3 regions of the Cronobacter sakazakii genome follow, and region 3 is predicted to be linked to each of the others. Evidence: predicted binding sites of a transcription regulator. Region 3 holds the regulator's gene; each other region holds the start of a gene.
What was found. Region 3 encodes LexA, which represses DNA repair genes until DNA is damaged. Its sites were predicted from a motif close to TNCTGTATGTACATACAGNA; they were not measured.
Positions count from the first base shown of each region.

Region 1 (2,265 bases), 2.2 Mb from region 3:
TCGCCGCCGATGTTAGAAGAGGAGTCAGCACGCCATACCATGCCGCCCAGACGGGTGTATACGTCCAGGTCGTCGGTTACCGGGTAACCCAGTTTAGCGGTCAGCTGTACGCCCTGAGCTTTGAAAGCGCCGTTTACAGTGTCGCCTTTATACGGCATGCGGCCCAGCCAGTCGTAGCCCATTTCGAAACCAACGTACGGGTTAACCTGGTAACCACCGAACGCGCCTGCGCCCAGCTGGCTTTCGTGAGTCGGGCCGTCGTTAGGGATAAAGCCGGTATCGTGAAACTGGGACCAACCCAGTTTGCCACCTGCGTACCAGGTGTTATCTTTCGGTGCGGCCTGCGCTACGGTAGCGAAGCCAGCCAGTGCCACTGCAATCGCGATAGCTGTCTTTTTCATTTTTTGCGCCTCGTTATCATCCAAAAAGGCCATGCGCTTTTCCTTGGGAAAAGTTCACGGTTAAATCCTTCACCGGGGTATAGCTCAATGGTTACTCTACCGATAATGTCGGTTTATTGATGAGCACCCTAGCGAGGTAAAGTCTACAACGTAGTTGAAAACTTACAAGTGTGAAGTCCGTCAGGCATATGAAAAAAAACAACTTGCGAAAGCAAAATTTAACATTTTTGAGGAAATTTTAATCGCTCGTAAAGTGCGAAAGCGGACGTGAGTGCCCGTCTGGCCGTTCATTCACCACTATCGCTTCTGATAAAGAGACATGCACAAAAAATTACCAGGAATTATCCTAAAAAAGATTAATGCACCATGCCAGAGTGAATTCTTAAGGCAGAACGTGGTCGGTCACCCGGCAGAGAGGGTTGAACAGGACGCATTAAAAAACCCATGGCGTTACCTTTCTCGGCCGCTGCAGTCAGACGGCGATGTTCATCATCCGTTAGATCGTCATGCAGCCAGGCAATTACCACGCTGTAGTTGCCGGTTTCCAGCGCACGGATCATAGAATCAAGCGTAACCTGCGGGTTCATCTGGCTGACTTGCATCACTTTGGTCAGCGGCAAACCAGCGGATTCCACCCATTCACGGCTAAGACGTTGCTGCGGAGTCAGCCAGAGCTGCCAGCGGGATTGCTGCCCGAGCTGCTGCAAGAGCGGCAGCAGGACCAGTTGCGTCATCCACGGCTGGTCTTCGTTGTACATCACTTCACTGATCAGGCCTCGGGTTTCCGCCTGAGCCAAAGCGCCCGCCGTTTCTTTTGCCAGACGACGTGAGCCATACGCGCGATTTTGATGAGAAGAGTACATAAAGGTCCAGCCTCGCTAGTTACTGTATGCATATACAGTAATGCTGGCGCGACCAAAGATCAATCGAAATTTCGGAAAGCATCTCGCAAATTTCGCATCTCGTTCCACTTAAAACAAAATTCGGATTGCTCACGGCGCACAACTTTCATATGTTCCTGTTAAGGGAAACGCTAATGGAATTTTTCATCCATTACTGTTTGATATAAAAGGAATAATCATGGATAAATCTTCGTCTGACACGCTGGTTCGGGTGCAGAATACACTTTCATCTTTGGGAAATGTTACCCATCGTTCACTGTTTGGCGGCTATAGCCTTGCCATTGATGACGCCGTGTTCGCCATGCTGGCAGGAGGAAAACTATACCTGCGCGCCAGCAATGAGAGTCGTGACTACCAGCACGCCCACAATCCGCCGATGCTGGTCTGTACCCGACGCGGCCGTCATATCAGCCTCAATTATTATCTTGTAGATGACACGCTCTGGAATTCACCCTCCTTGCTGCGCGATCACGCACGAATGGCGCTGGCCTGCGCGCAGGCGGAAAAAAACGAGCGTGCCCGCGAGCGGCGGGTCAAAGATCTGCCCAATCTCAATGTTCAGCTGGAAGTCTCATTGTGGGAAGCGGGAATACGCGATGTGGAAACGCTCTGCGCATACGGTGCGAAAGAGTGCTGGCTTAAGCTGCGCAAAGCCCGGAAAAATCTCAGTCTGCAAGTATTGTATGCGCTTCAGGGTGCCATCATCGGCACCCATGAAGCAGCGTTACCTGTGCACATTCGCGAGGAGCTGCTGGAGTGGTTTATGCAGCTTTCGGTGCAAAATCAGTCCTGAATAAGCTGACGCTGCAGTCGACTGATTTCCGGCAAAATAGAGATTAACAACCCGATTTGCTGAAGCACCAGCGGCTCTTTACTCTCCTGGCGCGGCTCTATCTGTTCAATACGCTGCGCCAGTTGCGTCAGTGAGTTTTCTACTCGCGCTTCATCGGCAGGCTGATGAT
Region 1 covers NZ_CP011047.1:3,799,275-3,801,539, reverse strand. Annotated here, with positions in the region: gene ompA (porin OmpA) at 1-401, opposite strand, end outside; gene sulA (SOS-induced cell division inhibitor SulA) at 758-1,264, opposite strand; gene CSK29544_RS18150 (TfoX/Sxy family DNA transformation protein) at 1,482-2,096, shown strand; gene yccS (YccS family putative transporter) at 2,087-2,265, opposite strand, start outside.
Region 1: the regulator LexA is predicted to act here: its motif matches at 1,285-1,304, upstream of sulA (SOS-induced cell division inhibitor SulA).

Region 2 (2,265 bases), 2.1 Mb from region 3:
AGCAGTTTGACGCGCTCGCTTCCGCTGAACACCTGCCTTACAGCAAACCGCACCCGCAGGTCTACCTGGATGCGGCGGCAAAGCTTGGCGTCGATCCGCTCTGCTGCGTGACGCTTGAGGATTCCGTTAACGGCATGGTCGCCACCAAAGCGGCGCGTATGCGCTCCATTGTGGTTCCGGCTGAAGAGAACCGCAGCGACGCGCGCTGGGCGCTCGCCAACGTGCGTCTGAACTCGCTGACCGAGCTTGAGCCCTGGCATCTGAAAGGCTAAGCCCCTTATCGCCGCTGCCGCCCGGCAGCGGTTTTCAGCTTTTGTTCCAAAAAATACCACCCGCCGTCATATTTTTAAAACGCAGTTTCATTTAGCTTTGTTTTTTCTGCTGGCGACTCCTATCATTGCTCTGAATGCGAAAGGGACTTTCCCTGCGCCGCAATGATGAGTCAAAGAGGAACGGAACATGCTGGAGACATTCTCGCTTGCCGGAAAAGTGGCGATGGTAACCGGTTGCAATACCGGGCTTGGGCAAGGCATGGCGCTTGGGCTCGCCGCCGCCGGATGCGATATCGCAGGCATCAGCCGCCGTCCTGCGCGGGAGACCGCCGCGAAAGTCCACGCGCTGGGCCGCCGTTTTGTCGCGATTGACGCGGATTTAGCCACGGCACCGGTACAGCCGCTCGTCACCGAGGCCGTCGACGCGCTGGGGCGTATCGATATTCTGGTCAACAACGCCGGGATCATCCGGCGGGACGACGCGCTCGATTTCAGCGAAAAAGACTGGGACGACGTGATGGATCTCAACCTGAAGGCGCTGTTCTTCCTCTCTCAGGCCATTGCCAGGCAGTTCATTGCTCAGGGCAGCGGCGGCAAAATCATTAACGTCGCCTCCATGCTCTCTTTTCAGGGCGGCATTCGTGTGCCTTCCTACACCGCGTCGAAAAGCGGCGTGCTCGGCCTGACACGGCTGCTCGCCAACGAATGGGCACCGTATGGCATCAATGTTAACGGCATCGCACCGGGCTATATGGCGACCAACAATACGCAGGCGCTGCGCGAGGATGCCGAACGCAATGAGGAAATTCTGGCGCGTATTCCGGCAGGCCGCTGGGGAACGCCGGAAGATTTACAGGGGCCGGTGATTTTTCTCGCCTCAAAGGCATCGGATTATGTGAACGGTTATACCCTGGCGGTGGACGGCGGCTGGCTCGCCCGCTGAGCGCAACGCGAGGCGTCATGCGGGCTGCGGTGACAAAGTGTTACACCGTCACCACTTTTTTCTACTGTATAAAAACCCTATACTGGATAGATTGACAGTTACAGGGTTTTATCATGACGGCGGAAGGCCACCTGCTTTTTTCGATTGCCTGCGCGGTATTTGCCAAAAATGCCGAGCTGACCCCTGTGCTGGCGCAGGGCGACTGGTGGCATATTGTTCCCTCCGCCATTCTCACCTGCCTGTTGCCGGATATCGATCACCCGAAGTCGTTCCTGGGGCAGCGGCTAAAGTGGATATCAAAACCCGTGGCACGGATGTTCGGCCACCGGGGGTTTACGCACAGCCTGCTGGCGGTCTTCGGCGGGCTGACGCTGTTTCTTCTGAAAGTGCCGGAAACCTGGATACTGCCTGCCGATGCCCTGCAAGGGCTGGTGCTTGGCTATCTCAGCCATATTCTCGCCGATATGATAACGCCCGCCGGCGTGCCGCTATTGTGGCCCTGCCGCTGGCGCTTTCGCCTGCCGTTACTCTACCCGCAAAAAGGCAATCAGCTTGAGCGCGTGTTATGCATGGCGCTCTTTGTCTGGGCGGTGTGGATGCCGCAAAGCATGACCGATAGCAGCGCAATGAAATGGTCGTCGGCCGCCATTAATTCTCTGCAAAACACCTTTAATCGCTTTATTCATCACCAGATGGAACAGTAAATAAACTGAAATTGCGTTTTGATATAAACCATTCCATTTGGATATAAGGCTCCCTGTTTTGATTCTGATACCCTTTGCGGCATAAAGGCATGCCATTTCGGCCGTGCCGGTTATAAAAAAATCAGGAGAACGGGGATGAATCTTCCACTGATAGCGAACGTTGTCGCGTTCGTGGTTCTGCTGCTGTTGCTGGCGCGCACGCGCCATACGCAGTGGAGCCTGGCAAAAAAAGTATTACTCGGTCTCGCGATGGGCGTGGTATTTGGCCTGGCGCTGCACACCATCTATGGTTCTGATAGCGAGACGCTGAAAACCTCCATTCAGTGGTTCAACATTGTCGGCAACG
Region 2 covers NZ_CP011047.1:3,552,504-3,554,768, forward strand. Annotated here, with positions in the region: gene hxpB (hexitol phosphatase HxpB) at 1-272, shown strand, start outside; gene kduD (2-dehydro-3-deoxy-D-gluconate 5-dehydrogenase KduD) at 460-1,215, shown strand; gene CSK29544_RS16855 (metal-dependent hydrolase) at 1,329-1,919, shown strand; gene CSK29544_RS16860 (L-cystine transporter) at 2,055-2,265, shown strand, end outside.
Region 2: the regulator LexA is predicted to act here: its motif matches at 1,296-1,315, upstream of CSK29544_RS16855 (metal-dependent hydrolase).

Region 3 (2,265 bases):
TCGCGGCCTGGTGAGCGGCCAAACATAACCGACACCGGCACCATCTGGACATCGAGATCCGGGTTGCTGCGGTGCAGATCGAGATAATTGTGGAACAGTTTGATCGATTCTTCTTTCGGCGTGTAGTAGGTGAACACGCGGGGGCCGCCATGGATAAACACATAGCGCGGCAATTCGGTGCCGTCGATGACCAGCGGATCCAGCGGATCGGGCAGATCGTGCTCCAGGCACTGCGCGCGTAGCGTCAGGAGATCCGCCTTCGAGTTATACGGCAACACATACATGATAGGGCGTGACGTATCGAGCCCAAGTTCGGGGCAGGGCGCCGCCGGGATGGACTTGCTTTTTACCAGCACGCTTAATGGTAAATTAAGTAATTTGTAGTAAATTCGTGGCCAACCGGACATAAACGATGTAAAGCCTCTGGTTAATAATGCAATTGCGGCGCAAGAATATCAGAAACTCCGTAGAATTTCTGTGGTGCTTCTTTATCGAAGCGCATTAGCATTGACGCCTGAATTTAAAAAAGGTTTCTTGTCATGGCCAATAACACCACGGGGTTAACCCGAATTATTAACGCTGCCGGCTATTCCTGGAAGGGATTACGCGCCGCCTGGAAAAATGAAGCGGCGTTCCGCCAGGAAGGGGTCGCCGTGATAGCGGCTATTCTTATCGCCTGCTGGCTGGATGTCGATCCGATCACGCGCGTGCTGCTGATTGGCTCCGTTACGCTGGTAATGATTGTCGAAATTCTCAACAGCGCCATCGAAGCGGTGGTAGATCGCATCGGCCCTGAATTTCATGAGCTTTCAGGCCGCGCCAAAGATATGGGCTCCGCCGCCGTTCTGCTGTCGATTATCCTCGCGCTGGTCGTGTGGGTCACGCTGCTCTGGCAGCATTTGCGATAAGTTTTCCAGAAATCGCGAAAGAAGCGCTTTTTTAACCGGTTATGGTTTTAAAATCACCTTTAGCTGTATATACTCACAGCATCACTGTATATGCACCCAGGGGGCGGAATGAAAGCATTAACTACCAGGCAACAAGAGGTGTTTGATCTCATTCGGGATCACATCAGCCAGACCGGCATGCCGCCTACGCGTGCGGAAATCGCGCAACGTCTGGGTTTCCGTTCGCCGAACGCGGCGGAAGAGCACCTTAAAGCGCTGGCGCGTAAAGGGGTGATTGAGATTGTCTCCGGCGCGTCGCGCGGTATTCGTCTGTTGCAGGAAGAAGAAAACGGGCTGCCGCTGATAGGGCGTGTGGCGGCGGGTGAACCGCTGCTGGCTCAGCAACATATCGAAGGGCATTATCAGGTTGATCCTGGCCTGTTTAAGCCAAACGCCGATTTTCTGCTGCGTGTAAGCGGGATGTCGATGAAAGATATCGGAATTATGGACGGCGATCTGCTGGCGGTTCATAAAACGCAGGATGTGCGTAACGGCCAGGTCGTCGTCGCGCGCATTGATGATGAAGTAACGGTAAAACGCCTGAAAAAACAGGGTAATACCGTTGAGCTGCTGCCGGAAAACAGCGAGTTTAAACCGATCGTTGTGGATCTGCGCGAGCATAACTTCTCTATCGAAGGTCTGGCGGTCGGCGTTATCCGCAACGGCGAATGGCTCTGAGCCCTTTTCCGGCTCACTGACGCCGCATTACCGTAACTGGCCCGCCCCGGTTACGGTAATGACCTCTCCCGTCTGCTAAAGACTGCATATTTTTTCATCTTCGCGTAACGGCATCGGAACGCCATATGCCCTTTCTCACTTCTACCGATAAAGCTCTCTGGCGCCTCGCGCTGCCAATGATTTTCTCAAATATCACCGTGCCGCTCTTAGGCCTGGTGGATACCGCCGTTATTGGTCATCTCGACAGCCCCGTCTATCTGGGCGGCGTCGCGGTGGGCGCTACCGCCACCAGTTTCCTGTTTATGCTGCTGCTCTTTTTACGCATGAGCACCACCGGGCTAACCGCGCAGGCGTTTGGCGCGCGCGATCCGGTAGCGCTGGCCCGCGCCCTGGTGCAACCTATGGCGCTGGCGCTGATTGCCGGCGTGCTGATCATCGCCCTGCGCGAGCCGCTGATACAGCTGGCGCTGCATGTTACCGGCGGCAGCGACGCGGTGCTGACGCAGGCCCGACGGTTTCTCGAAATCCGCTGGCTCAGTGCGCCCGCCTCGCTCGCTAATCTGGTGTTGCTTGGCTGGCTGTTAGGGGTGCAGTACTCCCGCGCGCCGGTGATCCTGCTGGTGGTCGGCAATCTGCTTAA
Region 3 covers NZ_CP011047.1:1,454,750-1,457,014, forward strand. Annotated here, with positions in the region: gene plsB (glycerol-3-phosphate 1-O-acyltransferase PlsB) at 1-407, opposite strand, end outside; gene CSK29544_RS06810 (diacylglycerol kinase) at 540-908, shown strand; gene lexA (transcriptional repressor LexA) at 1,017-1,625, shown strand; gene dinF (MATE family efflux transporter DinF) at 1,751-2,265, shown strand, end outside.